3 regions of the Paenibacillus sp. J22P51 genome follow, and region 3 is predicted to be linked to each of the others. Evidence: riboswitches for the same ligand, from Rfam matches in the RefSeq annotation. Region 3 holds a riboswitch; each other region holds the start of a gene.
What was found. Region 3 has a riboswitch for cyclic di-AMP ahead of AC58QC_RS18930 (stalk domain-containing protein). Riboswitches for the same ligand answer to the same signal wherever they lie in the genome.
Positions count from the first base shown of each region.

Region 1: another riboswitch for cyclic di-AMP. It lies ahead of AC58QC_RS17505 (CAP domain-containing protein); the one in region 3 lies ahead of AC58QC_RS18930 (stalk domain-containing protein).
Region 2: another riboswitch for cyclic di-AMP. It lies ahead of AC58QC_RS10980 (C40 family peptidase); the one in region 3 lies ahead of AC58QC_RS18930 (stalk domain-containing protein).

Region 1 is NZ_JCAUAZ010000007.1:256,986-263,071, reverse strand. Features, by position in the region: gene AC58QC_RS17515 (SRPBCC family protein) at 1-442, opposite strand, end outside; gene AC58QC_RS17510 (hypothetical protein) at 541-1,002, opposite strand; gene AC58QC_RS17505 (CAP domain-containing protein) at 1,148-1,798, opposite strand; cyclic di-AMP (ydaO/yuaA leader) riboswitch at 1,804-1,937, opposite strand; gene AC58QC_RS17500 (hypothetical protein) at 2,038-2,499, opposite strand; gene AC58QC_RS17495 (DUF4362 domain-containing protein) at 2,555-2,992, opposite strand; gene AC58QC_RS17490 (DUF84 family protein) at 3,191-3,721, shown strand; gene AC58QC_RS17485 (glycerophosphodiester phosphodiesterase family protein) at 3,796-4,788, opposite strand; gene AC58QC_RS17480 (class I SAM-dependent methyltransferase) at 4,800-5,489, opposite strand; gene AC58QC_RS17475 (hypothetical protein) at 5,513-5,929, opposite strand.
Region 2 is NZ_JCAUAZ010000004.1:1,869-7,954, reverse strand. Features, by position in the region: gene yyaC (spore protease YyaC) at 1-494, opposite strand, end outside; gene AC58QC_RS10985 (hypothetical protein) at 673-1,332, opposite strand; gene AC58QC_RS10980 (C40 family peptidase) at 1,518-2,405, opposite strand; cyclic di-AMP (ydaO/yuaA leader) riboswitch at 2,408-2,570, opposite strand; gene AC58QC_RS10975 (GNAT family N-acetyltransferase) at 2,696-3,202, opposite strand; tRNA gene AC58QC_RS10970 (tRNA-Gly) at 3,520-3,590, opposite strand; tRNA gene AC58QC_RS10965 (tRNA-Pro) at 3,608-3,684, opposite strand; tRNA gene AC58QC_RS10960 (tRNA-Arg) at 3,705-3,781, opposite strand; tRNA gene AC58QC_RS10955 (tRNA-Gly) at 3,788-3,862, opposite strand; gene AC58QC_RS10950 (AIM24 family protein) at 3,965-4,663, opposite strand; gene AC58QC_RS10945 (SH3 domain-containing protein) at 4,690-5,142, opposite strand; gene AC58QC_RS10940 (GyrI-like domain-containing protein) at 5,199-5,825, opposite strand; gene AC58QC_RS10935 (ferritin) at 5,959-6,086, opposite strand, start outside.
Region 3 is NZ_JCAUAZ010000008.1:248,449-254,534, forward strand. Features, by position in the region: gene AC58QC_RS18915 (sensor histidine kinase) at 1-544, opposite strand, end outside; gene liaF (cell wall-active antibiotics response protein LiaF) at 569-1,231, opposite strand; gene AC58QC_RS18925 (PspA/IM30 family protein) at 1,363-2,019, opposite strand; cyclic di-AMP (ydaO/yuaA leader) riboswitch at 2,174-2,325, shown strand; gene AC58QC_RS18930 (stalk domain-containing protein) at 2,330-3,121, shown strand; gene AC58QC_RS18935 (YjcZ family sporulation protein) at 3,280-3,384, shown strand; gene AC58QC_RS18940 (molybdopterin molybdotransferase MoeA) at 3,758-5,035, opposite strand; gene moaA (GTP 3',8-cyclase MoaA) at 5,065-6,069, opposite strand.

The DNA.
Region 1 (6,086 bases), on a different contig from region 3:
CTAAAATCTTTAACTGTTCGTTCCGATATGTCAAAAATCTCATCATATATTTCTTTAAGACAACTCTCTCAACTACCCATCCGAGCCAGCCCAATGGAGCTTCGAAATATAAGGTATCCTTCATTAAGGTTCGATTACCTAAATCAATAAATTCATGTTCGTGTCTCATACTTTTGAAAGTACCCTGCAGCATTTCATCAACAAAGCGATAGGGTCGAACGTAATTTGAAATGAGTGAAGTATGTCTTTGCCTAATGAAAAAGTGCCGCGCCTCAAAAGTGACCGTTTCCCCGCCGCTTATCATGCCTGTTGTTGTTCCAGCAATCGCTCGTTCCTTGGTGTGAGGCCAGACAGTCTGCGTATGTATATCAATATTACTTGCCATGTCAAAACAAACATCAATCGCTGCTTCAATTTCAATTTCTGTGAATACCTTTATCACTGGTTGCACCTCTTGATTCATTTGATTACATATTTGATAGTAAGAGTGAAAAGCAAAGAATAACCAGAAAACCATACGTTTCTTACGGTAAGGTTAAGTCATTGAGCGCGTTTTCTCCACTCTTCCAAGGTTAAATTATAACCCGTAATTACATCCACAATAAGAATCTCTTTCATATCCTCACTGACATAAAACGTTTGCCACCTAACAACATGATCACTGAAACTCTCTCCTATGTATAAATCGTAATACTTTCCTGTTCTTTCTGGGATATTTATTAAACCATCACTTAAAAATATGACTTTTGATATATTGGCTTCTTCTATCATTTGTTTGTATTTCTTTATTTCATCTACATTCTGTACGAGAAAGTCCATAATTTCTTCAACTGACTTCGGTTTCACATTGGTTACATTTTGTGGTGAAGCGCTAGGCAAAATGGGTGTTACAATAGCCGAACTTGCAGTTGGTAGCAATTCAGCTGGAACGACGGACGATTCACATGCTGTTAATCCCATTATGACAACGATTGATATTGAATGTAGAAATGATTTAGGCATAGCAAAAACTCCAATCCCGCAGATAAAACCCAATTCGACAAGAATAACTAATCTCCTTTGACTTTGTTATAAATAAAAAACAGCCTCCCAATGGAAGGCTGCCGCGATTTATTGCTGTATTTAATATTGCAATACTCATTACTCATTAGTTACTAATGAACTCCTGAACCCACTCACCGTTATAATAGGCAACACCGATTTGAGTGAAGTTGGGGCTTAGAATATTTTGACGATGACCTGCACTGTTCATCCATGCTGTCATGACGGCTTGTGGCGTTTGTTGACCTTTAGCGATGTTTTCACCCGCATAGGAATAGCTAATGCCGTAGGAGCGCATCATATCAAAAGGAGAGCCGTAGGTTGGTGATGTGTGATCGAAATACCCGTTATTGTACATATCTTTCGCTTTATCCAATGCCATCGCGGTTAATGCGCTGTTACTGGCCAAAGGCTTCAGTCCAGCCTTAGTACGCTCCTGGTTAACAAGGTTAACCACTTGGCTTGCAAAAGTAGATTGCGAAGGCGCAGTCGTAACCGGTGGTTTGACAGGTGCAGTTGTACTTGTGCTTCCAGGAATATTGAGCTTCATCCCCGACCAAATAACGTTGGGATTGGCAACTTGAGGATTTGCCTTAATAAGTGAAGATAGGCTAACGCCGTACTTCTTGGAGATTAACCACATGGTATCGTTGCCCGCTACCGTATGAGTTCCCGTTGCAGCAAATGCCGCATTCGCTCCCATAAGGACGGTCAAACCTAGTGCACCAGTAACTACAAGCTTTTTGTAACGTTTCAAAATAAACCTCTCCTTTTTGCGGCCTGCGAGGTTAGCTGTCGGATTCGGATCAAAGAGTAATCACCCGGCCGCGAGATTGCGGCTTCACCCCAAAGATTGGGTCCCCCGTGCTTCATAAAAGCTTCGGCCTTCTAAGTTTTTGATCCAAAATGGATCTTAAAGATTGTATCATGTGAAATCAATGAATACATGACTCAAAATTTTCCATTTAGATCCCGTTAACTCCTATTCACCATAATCTACTCGTATTTAGCCCCAGCTGTTGAACCGTCCGGATAGATAAAATAAGTATAGATTTGTCTATCTTTCCCTTGTGAATACCAAAGTTCAACTTTCTCAACTTTCCCTTCATCTGACCATGTTAAGACTATCTGTCCACCTAATTCCCCTTGCTCAATCCCTTTAAGATCGATATTTAGCCCTAAGTACTGATAGTCTGCGGAAGGTAAAATATCATAACGCCATACAGCTTGCTGCTTATCATCATTTGTTCGTTCAGCCGCAGGATTACCAAGAAGTTCTCTTACGTATTTTTGATCATTCCCAACGTTCAATCGATATTGGATTTGCCATACCTTTTTAGCCGTTTCGTCTGCAAAGCTTGCTGGTTCATTCATCAATGAAATAACATGATCACGTGAATTGTATGAAACGCCTAATCCTAACCCCTCGCCGATAAAACGAATAGGTACGTATTCCACAGGTCAACCCAAGCAAAAACTTTTTCATTTTATCTCTCTCCTCGAATTAATCTCACTATCCCCCACTACCCGCTGCCACAAAGCTAAAAGTCTCCCCAATCGCAACATCCTTACAACCATCCAGCTTATATGAAACACCTCGTTCTACTTTCTCAGAAACAATACGTGTACATTCCGTCTTCAGTCGTTGTTTGCTGCCATGTTTGTCCTCTGAATTATCATAAGTATAAGAAATCTTATCTTTTTTAAAAGCAAAATCATAATAAATCGGATCCCCCTCAATGGTCATTTGCATGATCCGAATCTGACTCTCAACGTGCCCTTCAACGTTTTTCAAAAATTGATTGAAACGATCAAGATTAATGATTCTGCCATGAATATTAATGACGTCTCCTTTTGCGGTCCCTTTGTCTATATCGTACCTCGAATCCGAGCATGAACTAAGCAACAAACAACTCAATACGAACAACATTCGACCGTACCTTATTTTCATTTCTGTTCCCCCTAACCGTTCCATCTACTGATTTGACGCAAACGCTACTGGAAATGTTTTGAAACAAAAAAATAAGCTTGAAATCTCAAGCTTGTCATCAAGCCAATACCTCATTTACCATGCCTGAATTAAAACCATGGTATACTAGTGCTAAATAATCACGTTCTTTCGCAGTACGTTTACAAGGAGTGGTGTCATATGTTGAAAAAAGAAATAAGCATTGCGTTAGGTACGCACAATCAAGCCAAACGAGCTGCCGTGGTCTTGGCTTCTGGTATTGAACCGATCTGTCACTCCGTCCCTTCCGGTGTGTCCGATCAGCCTATGACAGAAGACGAAACCGTCCTCGGTGCCATCAATCGGGCGAAACGTGTGCTTAACGCTGAGCCCGGTGCAGATATTGGGCTTGGTCTAGAAGGTGGACTTTCCTACGACGAGGTCCATACGAAACAATGGTATCTCTTCTCCGTTTGTGCAGCATGGGACGGGAAGCGGCTTTTCGTCGGCAAAGGTCTGTATTTTCCCATCCCCAATACAATTGGCGAGAGATTGAAGCAAGGCGGCACCGAGCTGCGTCATATTATTGATGAATTGAGCAGCACCGTAGGGAGCAATCACAAAGAGGGCGCATATGGCTTGTTTAGCGATGGGCGAATTACGCGGAGTGATGTTTTTCGAGATGCGGTTATTGCGGCGTTGACACCATTTCAGTCGTCTTTTTATAAGTAAGGTTGCGCGAAGATAGCGTACAAGAGAAAAAGGGCTTCCCTCAAGTAGATATTTCTACTGGGTCGCCCTTCTAGTTATCGGTTCTTCTCCTTAAATAAAGGCGCAATCCGATCAATCCGATTTGTCCAAATTCCACCTGAATACGATGCCGGAAGCCGCTCCACATCCGCCAAAGTATCAAACCCCGTTGAAAACTCAGTCCCATTTCCACCAACCACAATAACTCTCGTATCCACTTTAACCATCCGGTTTAGAAACTTGTTCGGCCATCCCCATAGCAACGGTGCTAACTTATCTGGTATATGAATTTGAATATGCTCGCACGCAGCAGGTGTAATACCTGTCCACCCATAGGAAAGGTAAGGGAGTAGACAGCTTTTCATTGTATCTATTGATATTACGCGCATGTCAGGCAGCTTTTCCTTCACTATCGCAACAGGTACATTCCCGCCATAGATCGTCAATTGGCTCCGACGCTCTGGCGATAACTTAGCCAACGTTTCAACGAGTAAGTCTCCCTCATTGGGATCATTGGTTTTAATATGTATCAGGAGCATTTTGTTTGGAAACTGTGTGAGTACCTCCGTTAACGAAGGCATTAATCCCACCCCTTTACCTCGAAAAGGGTACGTTTTCCCATTGTCGGCCGTGTAGCCGTAACCAATATCCACCTTTTTCAACTCAGTCATCGTGTAGTCTTTAGACTGACCTTTGACATTCGTCCGACAATCGAGCGTCCAATCATGAAAGACCGCGAATTGGTCATCTTTGGTCACATGAATGTCCAATTCGACCTCATCTGCACCAGCGTCAAACGCTGCTTGCATGGAAGGAATCGTATTCTCCAAATAAGGATGCTCTGGTTCGAAAATACGTTCGGCTGTGCAGGTATCGTTTTTCAGATTCTCCGTATGGAACGTTTGTGCGAGCCCGCGATGTGCCATCAGAAAGGGATCACCACTCCGCTCTTTGGCAAGTAACGAGGTATTATTTACGTAAATAAATACAATGAGAATAAGTAAGGCCCAAACAATTTTACTTCTAACTAATTTTTTTAAGCGTTTCATACGTCCTCCGTTTATGGTTTTCGTGCCTGCCAAATATACTTATGCTCCTTAATACCGAGCTCCCCCACCATACTTCCTTTTGTAGTAAGTTCGCTGATTAGCTTGTCAAGTTCATGCTTATGCTCTGTTTTGGTGAAATCCGGGCTCCCAGGGGCATCCGATAAAAAAAGTACGAGTTCTTCCCTCGTCGGGAAATACGTGACGGCATCTTGAAATTCTTCTAATACGATGTCTACGAATCTATTCTTCACAAGACGTTCTTTTACAGCATCTACACTGGTGTGAATCCCGAATATGGTTCCACCTGATTTCAGAACCCTGCTGTGATTGATAATGGAAGTCGGTCCTCTTCGATCATAAATCAAATCAAACTGTTCATCCACAAAGGGAAGTTCGGCTTTCGTCGTTGTATAGATAAATTCGACATTCTCAATTTGGCTGGAAGAAAGCAACTCCTGTGCGATTGTGATGAGTTCATTGGAATTATCAAATCCAATTATTCTTTTCGCGTACGCGGACATTTTCAAAGTAAATTCCCCATGACCAGAACCTGCATCCAAAATAGACTGATATTGAGGTAACATCGCAATAAGCCGATTCTCAAAAACATCCTCAGCAGATCTTCCTACTGTCTTATAAACCGCTCTGCTCTTATACCCGCCATTACGTCTGGCGATCATGTCGTACCATTCAATTCCCATAGGTAACCTCCGATAGGTAAAGATTAGTTATGATCCGAATGTTCGGAATGATTATCCACGCTTTGGATCGAAAGCAGCGCATCTGTACGTTTAGCAATAAGCAATTCGACTGTCTGTTCTACATGAAAATGTTCATATTCTGCGGCTTTTACTCGTACCTTCATTAATTTCCCATTTGGTTTCCGAATATGTACCCGATATTCCTCAAGATATTCTACTTTAGCTACCATCTTCTCCGCGTCATTTTGAATGAGATCTATACAAATAATGACGGCAAGTATAAGGAATACACCTAGAATGACACTAAAAAAGGAAACAAAGCCAACAGGTCGATTAGCGCCAATATTAATTAGTAATTGCATGCCAGTTAAAAAAATTAAGCTACAGACAACAATGAGCTGGGTATTAAGAGATCTCTCGTAGAGTTTCACTTTTTCCATCCTCCCTGTGCATTTATTAAAAATAAGCATGCAAATTTCTCAACAATTATGTCACCATGTACTCTATATGATATTCGCGAGACCCTTCCCATTCCCTGTTTGCATGTAAAATTGTGGGTTCGGCTGCTCCTGACGAACTCGCCATCCAAATAAAAAA
Region 2 (6,086 bases), on a different contig from region 3:
TCCGCCATTCTGAGCACATGATATAACGAAGTTGTTTGCAGCACATTGTACTGCCTAGGTCCATCCACATTCACGATCGCCGCAATCGTGTAATCACCAATAGGAGGCAGTACCTTTCCCACTGATTTTCCGGGAGCCAATGGCTGGTTCGACAGTTGATACAGGCCCACACTCAATTTTTGCCCCAAACAAGCATCTATCGCAATTACCACGACATTCGGTGGAATTTCCTGCAAACGCAACGCCAAGTTACTGGCATCACAAGGTGCCGCTAGCGTTCCAATGACATGTGGATAACCAAGCTCTGCAAGTTTACTCCCAACAAGCGGACCCAGAGAGTCTCCTGTCGAGCGATCCGTCCCTATACATACAAAAGCCAACCTCCGAGGATCCAGCTTGTTGCTCAAGGCAATCTTTTGCAGAAACTGGCCCAACTGCTTACCATTCACCTTTTTCCAAAACTGCTCCTGCAGCTCCATGGGTTCTTTCTCCATCTTTGCCTCCCTTTCAGGCATGTACACATCTCGCTTCACCTGATGCATGATAATTCTATTCTTTCATATGGAGGTGGCACATGTCCACTTCAGCACCCTCATTTGCGCACACCAAATAAGCGTTACTCAACGGAGCAAAGCCTATTCATGCTGCTTGATTGTTCTGATCAGTCACCAATTAATGTACACGGTTCATCCGTACGACTCGATAATAGAGCTGACCGCTTACCTCTTGTTCCACTTCCAGATAGCCTTCCGTATGGACATAATCACCCAACATATAGGTGGAAGCGTCTGCGGAATCGGCATGTGTCAGAAAGAGAAGCGCCACTTTATCATCCCCTACCACAAATCCAACCTGTTCCTTCACCTGAAACTTCTCAAGAATTTTGCCATGGTGTGATCTCACGATATGATGAAACCGCCAAGCCCCATCCTCATTCACGATAAAATAAAGCACACGATTTCGATGCGCATTGCTAAACTCCCGCGTTACGCCGATCATGCACACCTTCTCACCAATGCGTAAATACTCATCGATGATGTACGATTTCAATCGCAATCGATGTGTATTTTTGCTATGAATATACGATTCCATCTCATCTATGGAGCGCTGATCCTTTGGATCTTGCTTGGTCGCGTAGAATACTTCTCTAATAAACGTATCCGTTTGGAATTGCCTTGCCCCTTTGAAATGGTTATAAGTTTGAAAAAATTGCCCAATCACTTCCCGGATATCTTCCGGTATGGCAGGACCCGTTTCTACGCTATACATGCGATCTGTTCGACCCGACAATTTAATTTTATGAAACCAGCTTTTCCAGACACTGACTTGCATGTCGCACGCGTCACCTACTTTCTTCCAACCATTTCTCCATTATAGGCTATAATTCTCAAAAATTCGATAAAAATCGCAGATATTCGCACAAAAAAAGAGCATCTGCCCGCCAGGCTTTCCATTGTGAAAGCCCTAGCGAACATACGCTCTTAAACAACTTGCTTCTACTTGTGTTAGTCCTTAGCTTAAAGCACGCGTTTTGCCCCTACATATCTGGAGCTCCAATAGGTGCTAGCGAGACTATCGACCTTTACACCACCGGACGTCGTCGCGGAAATGAATTGATTATTTCCCAAATAGATGCCCACATGATTGACGATGTTTGAAGCAAAGAATACGAGATCTCCTTCTTTCAAATCCGTCACTCTTGCACCTGCTTGATCATACATTTGGACAGAGGTACGCGGCAGCTCGATGCCTTTGGCCTCGAACAAGTAGCGAACGAATCCAGAACAATCAAAACCTTTGGGTGTTGTTCCTCCCCATTGATAAGGCGTTCCTTTAAAAGTCGTTGCAGCTTGAATAATTTGAGCTGAAACGGATGGCTGAACGACCTTTAGTGCTGGGGCGGCTGCTGGTGGCGGTGCAATCCATGCTGGCTTATGGGACTTACCGTCCTCTTCAACGATGGCGATTTTATTCGCATCATTCCACGCAATCGGAGATCCAAACGTCTCTGTTATGAAACGCAAAGGAACGAAGGTATTTCCCTTAAGCAGTGTCGGACTGCTCTCTAATTCAACTAACTTACTGTTGACTACCGCTTGCTCTTCGTCCGTTGTTAGTTGAATCGCCTGCTCATTGTTCTTTAGGGTGACGACAACTTCATCACCTTGCTTCGCCCAGTCCACTTGATAACCTAGCTTCTCCGACAGCACACGCAGTGGCACCTGAAGCTTACCCTCTGTGTCAATAAACGGCTGTACTTCAGGGAATTGCACCAGTTCGTCATTCACTTGAACCTTCACCGAAGAGGTGTCTGTCGCAGCTTGAGCTGATGGAGCGTTGAACATGGAGATGGCTGCGCCCAAAAGAACGCATGAGCAAATAACACTTTTTGTAAAAAGTTTCAAAACATTGTCCTCCTTGAAGCCTCCGAGGTTAGTTGACGGGTTCGGGAAGAGGTTTTCCCTAGTGCGCTCCATTAGTCTAAGACTAACTAAGCATCCATTCACCCCAAGTAAAGAAGTCCCCCGTACCGGAGCTTTTGATGCTCCGAGATTCGGCATTTTTTGTCTATGTTAGACTAGCACAGTTCGTTTTCGCCTGACAACCTTTTCGCGGTGGTAAGTGTTTCCTTTTCGGGTTGTGCCACATGAACAAAAGCACCTCCAGAGATTATTATCCTGAGGTGCCCTTACCATTACTGCCTATATACCTCTGCGTAGAGAGTGTTCTTGTAGGGCCCAAACTCTTTTTCCGTCAACGGATGAGGATAACTCATGATTTGGAGAGGTAATGACAGTTGCCCTTCTCTGAGAGGAGGCTGCTCATAGGGAAATAGGTTCAAATGAAAGCCGCACCGCTCATAAAATTCAATTCTCCGCTTGGCATCCGACGTATTTGGCGGCTCGACTTCAAGTACGATAGGCGTTGCAGCGCTGCTCATATATGTCGTCAGCATTCGTTTGCCTATCCCTCCGCCCCGAATCGCGGTATGGACTGCAATATGCTCCACAAATCGGAACGTACCGAAATTCCAACTTGCCACAAAGCCAAGCAGTTGCCCATGAGCCTCCCTCTCGACATCAATTCTGTAATTAGGATGCGAAAGCAGCGCTCGCTGCCCTTCATAGGTCCTTATCTCCGTATCAGGAAAAGCGGATTCCATCAGTTCGAATACATCATTAAATGAATCAACTAACTCCATCGTTGGCATCTCCTTTCAGATTAGGGTATCCAACAAAGCCTTCTGATCATGCAACACCTTACCACTTTGATAAAAAGCATGTGCCGCAGTAGGAAAGCCCGCTGGCAACGCATGACCCATGAATGGGTGAACCTCTATGGGAATACTCCAAATGCTTATTATAACGCTTCCTACGGAAGCAACTGGTGGTATATTTGGACGCTCGTCCTACATAGCCTATTCTCAGAAGTGTGCACGGACGGTCGAACCCTCTATGGGCTCTCTTCACAGCCTAGCATAAATAAAAAAGACCACCCGAAGGTGATCTTTTTTATTTAAGCGGGCGGCGGGAATCGAACCCGCGCGATCAGCTTGGAAGGCTGAAGTTCTACCATTAAACTACGCCCGCATATAAAAATTCTAAAGTGGTCGGGACGACACGATTTGAACATGCGACCCCCTGCTCCCAAAGCAGGTGCTCTACCAAGCTGAGCTACGTCCCGTAGTGAAGATAAAGTGTAAATGGCGCGCCCTGAGAGATTCGAACTCCCGACCTTTTGATTCGTAGTCAAATACTCTATCCAGCTGAGCTAAGGGCGCAAATATTGGAGCGGAAGACGGGGATCGAACCCGCGACCCTCGCCTTGGCAAGGCGATGCTCTACCGCTGAGCCACTTCCGCATACGGTTATTTCTCACTCGCTCAGTAAGAGTTTCTCTGAGGCGACAAGGAATAATATATCAGGTATTCGGGACAAATGCAACTTTTTTTTCAATCTTTTTATTATTTGATGAAAACTCCACCAAAAGGCAGCACTTCCCGAGCTATACGTCGCAGCAAGCTATCCGATTTCATATGCTCGTCCAACTTGGGATCAGGCTTACAAGGCTGCATAAGCACATGTCCATGGCCAGTGATCTCCCAGTGATAGTTCATATGCTGACTAGCCAGTGTATTACCGTATACACAAAGTCGCAGCTTGGCCTGCCGCGGATAAGCAACAAGACAGCTGACATCGATATATAAAGGTTGCTTTGGATCTAAAGCCATCTGATGCAAAGGACCCGCTGTTAATAAGCCTAGCGTACCGGGGCCATGAAATTGCATTTTAACAAGATCTTGCGTGATCAAGGAATTCTTGACGCTCTGCAAATGCGTTGTGAAAGTCACACCTTCCGTATAGAACAAGACATGACGAAACTCAAACAAAAGGTCATCTTCGGCTTCTAAAGGCAGTACAGCCAAGCTATAAGCTTCTGGCAGCCCCATCAGCAATTGTCCTGGCCCTCTTACACGTGATTGGATCAACCTCTTTTTCCTATACATACCGGGAAGCTTCATTAAGGCATCTTCTCTAAGCTCTGGCATCCCTTGGAACGCTACAATTTGGTTGGGATGCAGCACATGCACAGACTCGCCTTGCTCAAGCTGAAGCGTTGCCATCCTTGCTTGTAAGCTTGCATTTTCAAAGATGACCTCCATACGCATCCCCTCCTCATCCCTGCCTGCTAACGCATCCCGCGCTTCTTCCTACGCCACACGATAATACGAAACACGCGCCCGAGCAAAAAATAGCCTACAACAAGCGCAGCTGCGGTAATCACCATGTAGGTTATTTTTCGGTTTCGTTTCTCTTTATCCAGCGCAAGTTGTTCCATTACTTTCAATCGCTCTTGCAATTGCTCGTTATCCTTCTTAAGTGCCTCGTTCTGGCTCAAGAGACGATCTTCGATCTCTTGGGACTGCCGAACGGCTTCCGATAGCTTGTCCTTCTGTTCTTCTAATTGCTGCTTCGTAGCCTCATAATCCTTCTGGATCTGCTCGACATTGCTTGGTAGTTGATAGATTTCTTTTGCCCGATCTAACCATGAGGCATGGGCAGCGGGAGCTGGATACATGAACCCAATCCAGATAATAAAGATAACCACGAGTCCAATCGAAGTCATGATACGTTTTTGCATCCGCAATCCCTCCCATGCTTCACATCTCGACATTATGTTCTATTTTACAGCAAAAATCACCCCTTCACCACTTCTATCGCTTGAACCGGATACCGCAAAATCGTTTTCAATTTCACAGGCTCAATCTTCCTCGGATCGGATAAATAAATCTCATGATGAAGTCCACAATAGCTGAGCTGATTTTGTTCCATAAAATGCTCCATCTGAGCCAATGTTTCTGGCTCGGTCGCATACGGACCCACGTGCAGCATCTGGACACAGCGTCCCTCATGCAAAGTTTCATACTCAACATTGGAGATTATCTTAAGCTCTTTTTTCTTGTCAGCGGCAGCTCTACGTGCTACTTCTACGTCCTCAGCGGTGACATACGCTGGCATACGAATCAACAGCTTCCAATGCCATTCTTCCCTCGGCACCTCTAGCGCAGATCTAGGATCGCCATCCACCCACCACTGCCCTTCTAGCTTCGCTACAGTGAAGTCTTGCTCCAGTTTCTTGTAATAGGCCTTAACACCGTATGCGACCGTGTATAGCGCTTCTGTGGCGTTAGCAAAGGCTGTACCATTGGGATCTCCCTTCCCCACAATAGCAACATAGGAGATAGGTTCAAATTCAACTAACTGTGGCTTAGCTGGCGCTGTATAATAGGCTTTATCCTTTTTGGCTAAATCTAATTTATCCATGGATGCACTTCCTTCTTTTTTTCTTCTACTTTACAAAATAAACCCTGACAACCCTATGTCAACAAACAGAAAAAAACTTACTGTCGCAAATATGCGAAACAAGTAAGTTTTTGTCTCATAAAAGGATATGTAATTATTCCGCAGCCGGTGGGGTAAACGAGCGTTGTGCAAATTCAGCATCCAACATATAGAAAGCATTGCTGTCTTTATCAATGCGCTTCAATTTATTAATAATACTGTCGAACATCGCTTCTTCCTCTA
Region 3 (6,086 bases):
TATCCAGCGTCCGACCTACGGCTGTTGCTGTCATGGAGATCGCGAACAATTGCTGGCTAACCGCATCATGCAGCTCGCGTGCCAACCGCTGGCGCTCTTCAATGACCGCTGACAGCTTGGCTTTCTCTGTAAGCTCAGCGTTACTATTAGACAATCGTTGGAGAGAGGTCACCTGCTCTTCCCATCGCTTCATAATACGGCTGAGTTGTTCACCTAAACGCCCTATCTCATCATCGTCTCCGTTTTGGAAGCCTTCACGGGCAAATGTTCCTTTTTCTAATAAAATCATCGTCTCCATCATCGGCTCAAGTCTGCGAGTTACCTTAGAGCTGTTCCAGTAACCGAACACCGCGCCAATCACACCCAGAATCAATAAAGCCATGAACGAGAATTTGACACCCTGCTGCCAGCTGGCAAAGGGCTCGATCAAATGTCTTGAATTCAAGTAATATAGCATAGCACCGAAAACAGCGAAGCTAAATAGGATAGATTCCCCCATGCTGCGCCATATCATATTCGTTAAACGTCTTTTGTAGCCGTCCACTTGGTGATGTACCCCCTCCAGCCGTTACAATACTTTAACCTTGATATCTCCTACGATGAAAGAGAGAACGAGTTTCACCCGATGGTCGCAATGTTGATAATTCTCCGATTGCCATACCACTTTGTTCATCACACCTGCTTCACGTTGTTCGGCTACATGAAGCTGCCCGAACATCACGGAAGCTGTAACGGAAACACCGATATCATCGGGTACCTTTATATCAATATCTCCTACAACACCCTGTAGGATGACTGTTGTTTCCTTTTGTTCTAAAATCGCCAGCGAGAGATCAATATACGTTTCTCCCACCAAGTACCATGTCGAAGTATTCCGTAGAATCCAAGGCTCTCGGCCGAGACGTATGCTATCTACGATCTTTTGCTTTTGTGTGTAAGTCTCATCTTTATGAACCTGCTTGGATCGAATAAAAAAGAAACCTAATGAAATCAACACAACCGAAATAGCGATTGTGAGATGATCACCAAATAAAATGACGGCACCGATCCCCATCAGCACATAACCCTTGCGTTCTTTACGTGAACGAACACGATGAATGCCCAGCAATATAAGGATTACGGCCATTATGGGAAAAAAACCTACGGTATGATCCAGAAGCAAAAAAACACCGGCTCCAATCAGCACAAGCGCTGTATTCCGGCTGCGGTTATTTTTCGTATCTTCTCCCATCGATGCACCTCCTCTTGCTGCCATTTCTCTTTCGTTCATACGATTCCTAGCATACCATAAGAATGGACGACCTCCAAGATGCAAATCCTTATCCCGCAAGGCTTTGCTTCCGTGGAGGTCACGATCCATGGCTATTTTCTGCCGCGCGGGTCTCGCTCATCGCGCGAGCGCTGCTCTTGCTGCCACTCATGCTGCAGCTTGCTGCGCAGCGAACGCAGCTCATGCTGAAGGTTGCCACCGGCCTCCTTCAGCGTCTCCTTCGACAGGCGGCCCGCCACGCGGAGCCCCTGCAGCGCTTCCCGGCCGAGCTCGCGGCCGGTGACCTCCAGCTCGCGCCATGTGTCGCGAGCCTCTTTGCCGTGCAGCCCGCCACGCGGCTGCCCATCCTCGGCTGCGTGCCCGGCACGCAGCTCGCGCAGTTCCTCTGCGAGCGCCAGGCACAAGTCCTGGCTGCTCGCGTACTGCGCGCGGTAGTGCTCGCCAGCGGCTTCCTCGCGCAGCTTCTCTTGCAGCGCGAGCCGCGCGAGGTCCTCTTCGCCGGCGCGCATCGCCAGCTCGGCCTGCTCGCCGCGCAGCTTCGCCATCTCTTCCGCTCGCGCGATGTGACTGCGCAGCGCAATCGTTGCCTGAAGCGCTTCTTCATAGCGCTCCTCAAGCTTGGCAATGGTGCCATCATCATAGACGCCTGGCGTCGTTTTTCCAATGGTCTCCTGCCAGACGGTTTCAGCCATTTTGCCAATTCGATCAAATATATTAGTAGGATCAATTTCCCGATTCTTATTGTTCATGTCTATCGCCCCTCACCCTTCATCATACTCCTATCGTAGCTCAATTTCAGAAAGTCTAAAACCGACTATCGACTGTTTTTGAACCTAGACCTAAGTCTAGTATATTTGTGTTCACCCATAATTTGGTCGTTGTTCGAGCCTGCGTGCGATGATAAAATATTTGAAGCCGAGTCTGGTGCATAAATAAGGCACTGGTACGGGGGACGAAATACTTGGGGTGAATATTTGCTTCGGCTTGGAGCAGACTAGGGAGAACCTTCTTCCCGAACCCGTCAACTAACCTCGAAGGCTCATGAAGGAGGATTACCAATTGAATAAGCTTACCAAAGGGTTAACTAGCCTTGCCATTTCACTATCTGTATTGGCAGGAGGCTTTCTTTCCCCATTTTCGGCTCAAGCAGCTGAAATGGAAGTGAAAGTGCAAGTCAATGATGACCTGATTCATTTCCCAGATGCACAGCCATTTCTGGATGGCAACCACACAACCCAAGTTCCACTTCGGTTCGTAACCGAGAAGCTTGGTTATACCGTGAACTGGCAAAAAGAAGGAAATCAAATTAAGGTAACATTAAATAACAACAAACATACGATTACCTTGGTATCCGGAGAAAAAGAAGCCAGCATCGATAATACCCCCGTGGTCTTAGAGGGAGCTTCCCAGTTTCAAAATGGGCGAGTTTATGTGCCGCTACGTTTTCTTTCCACCGCTGCAGGGGTTCCTGTACAGTGGGATGCTAGCAGCAATTTAGCCATTTTAAACAAAGATGGCGGACATCATGCACCAGACTATGAAATTTTCGAGTCCACAGCTTATTCGGCAGATCCTTCTGAAAATGGTGGTTATGGAGCCTTTGATTACATGGGCAACCCACTTGCGATCGGCACAGTTGCTGTTGATCCATCCGTAATTCCACTTGGCACGAAACTTTATATTGAAGGTTATTCTTTTGGTGGGCTTCCTACAGGCGGTATGTACGTGTATGCGACAGATACCGGCGGGGCCATTAAAGGAAAGCGAATGGATATCTTTGTTCCAGGTTCAAGGAAATCCTTACAAAGCTTTGGCATTCAGAAAATTAAAGTGTATCAAATTCCCAATTAGTAATTGAAGAAAGCTGCCTTGAGAATTCACTCAAGTGCAGCTTTTTTCGTAGGTGAATGTTCCGATGAAAAGAGGGCATTCGTCCAATCAACATATATCCCGCCTTCATATGATGTATAGTGTTTTACCCATATCAATTGAAAACCGGAGGGGATACTATGTCAGCTGTAGGTAGTTGTGGAACGCCAGGATACGGAAATTCTGTAGGCGTTATTCTTGTTCTTTATGTGCTGTTGGTCATTATTCTTGCAACTTTCTATTAGGACCATGTCCCGCTAAACTTTCTACATTGAAAATAGACCCGCCTACTGAAGCACTCATTTAGAGCTTCAGCAGGCGGGTTTCTTTTTATTTAAAATTGATACCACTTGTTCGTTGTGTCAGGATCTGCTTAAGATGACCTCCAAGATAAGTACCCGCTTCCATGGGGGGGATGCGCGCTCCCCCTTCCAGTTCACATTCACCACTGCTGAGTTAAACGAGTTTCCGAGCCTATCTCCCTCAATGGCCGATTTATAACTAGTTGCAAAAAAAGACGCTACAGCTGACCCTCCTGACAGACGGTTACTTGTTAGCGCCAAATATTTGATGATATAGCGTATATCATTTTATTTATAAAAGTATAAGTTCACTACGTTATCTCGTTGTATAGACCTTCACAATATGGCCACGCTGAAAGCCTTGCCCACCTGCTGGCAGCCAAATCAAGCAATCTGCATCCTTGATCGACACCATAATACTCGACTTATCAATGCCAGCTGGTCTCACCCATAAGGTACCTGCTTCGATGCGTGTTGTCCCCCTTATATAGCGAGGATAGGCGGACGGTTTATCATAAGGAACATCTAAAAAGGCTGTAAACTCTTCCGCCACAGGACGCTGGCTCCCCAGCATCGCGTTAATAATGGGCTTAGCAAATAGCTCGAAGCCAACGAACGATGCCCCGGGATTACCGGACAGCGCCATTAACAGCTTTCCCTTCCATAGCGCAGCACTCGTCGGCGTGCCTGGCCGCATGGCTACTTTGTTAAACAACAGCTTCCCGTCGAATCGACCGAATAGATCGACAAGGACATCGTAATCGCCAACAGAGACACCGCCTGAAGTCAGAATGAGGTCGACATTAGGCAATACGGCCTCAAGTAAGGCTTCCACCTGCTGAGGATCATCAGAGAGTGCCGGCATGATCAAGGCCGATCCCCCAATTGCTTCCACTTGTACCGCCAGCATGTAGCTGTTGCTATTGCGTATTTTCCCAGGCTGCAGCTCCTGTTCGACATGTAGAAGCTCTGACCCCGTTGAGAAAATAGCCACTCTTGGCTTCCGGTACACCTCAACCTCTGAGAAACCGAAGGTCGCCAAGATCGCGGCTTCTCCTGGACCAATTCGGGTTCCACGGGCGATGACGAGTTCCCCTCGGGCAACTTCACCTGCAATTGGCGTAATATTACTTGCCGCTTGCACATTTTTCTTAATTTTCACCTTGGGATCAATGGAAGACAGTAACTCCTCCTGCAAGGAATCCGTCATCTCCAGCATTACAACAGTATCAGCACCATCTGGAACAGGCGCCCCCGTCATGATACGTGCAGCGGTCCCTGCCTGAATCGTCTGCTGGGGCATGGTACCGCTTGGAATCCGCTCGATCACATGTAAGATAACCGGTGCATCCGGTGATGCCTCTGCGATATCCAGTGAACGAACAGCATACCCATCTACACCCGATCTGCGGAAATGTGGTACAGCATGATCCGCATAAATATCCTTCGCCAACCTTCTGCCGAAGGACGTCGGCAGCGAAACGGACTCCGTCTCCGTGGGTTTAACGTGCTCGTAAAGTGCGGCTCGCGCCTCTTCGACCGAGATCACATTACGGCCAAACCTAAGCTTCATTTCGCTGTTCGCCTGCTTCACTTGCTTCCAATGCCCCCCATGCCCTCTAGCTAGCCGCCGATTTGCGACATTCTGCGATTAGTTGGTGTATGCGACTGCTCTTCATTCATCAAAGCCTGAGCCATCTCGTGGTTTTGCGGTTTAATATCCAGCGCTCGGAAGAACAAGTCTTCCACCGCAGCAACATCGCCAATATATTTTCGGACATTAAATTCATCCGACCAATACAAGCAAGGCTTGATATTCCCATCTGCCGTCAGTCGCAGGCGATTGCAGGTTTCACAGAAGTGATCGCTAATCGGATGAATAAGACCGAAGGAACCTAATGCCCCCTCAATGCGATAATTCTGTGCAGGGCCATTGCCATAAACCGCGTCGGAAGCTTTAGCTTCCCAACCCATTTCCTTGCAGCGATCGAGGACTGTCGTAAGCGATAGGTAACGGCTTTTCCAATCCTCATCTTGATGACCGATTGGCATATATTCAATAAATCGAACTTGAATCGGGCGATCAATCGTCATTTGTAAGAAATCAGCGATTTCATCATCATTAATGCCTTTCATCAGCACCACATTCAGCTTAATCGGCGTAATACCAACACGATAAGCTTCTTCAATCGAGGCTAAAACACGGCGAATATCCCCGCCACGCGTGATCATCGAGAACCGATCTGCTTTCAACGAATCCAAACTAATATTTACACGAGTTAACCCTGCTGCCCGAAGCTTCTCAGCCCGCGATGCAAAGTAAATCCCATTCGTAGTCAATGCTATATCTTCAATACCGGGAATCTGTGATAGCATGCCGATCAGCTGCTCCAGGTTTTTACGAACCAGAGGCTCTCCGCCGGTTAATCGCAATTTGCGAACACCAAGACCAGCTAATATACGGACGATCTCTGTTATTTCATCAAAAGTTAACAGCTTCTCATCCGGCTCAAATTCCATTCCTTCTTCCGGCATACAATATACACAACGCAAATTACAACGATCGGTCACTGAGATGCGCAGGTAATCATGCATCCGTCCAAAACGATCCATTAGCAGTTTTGGCATAGAAGTTCACCTTCTCT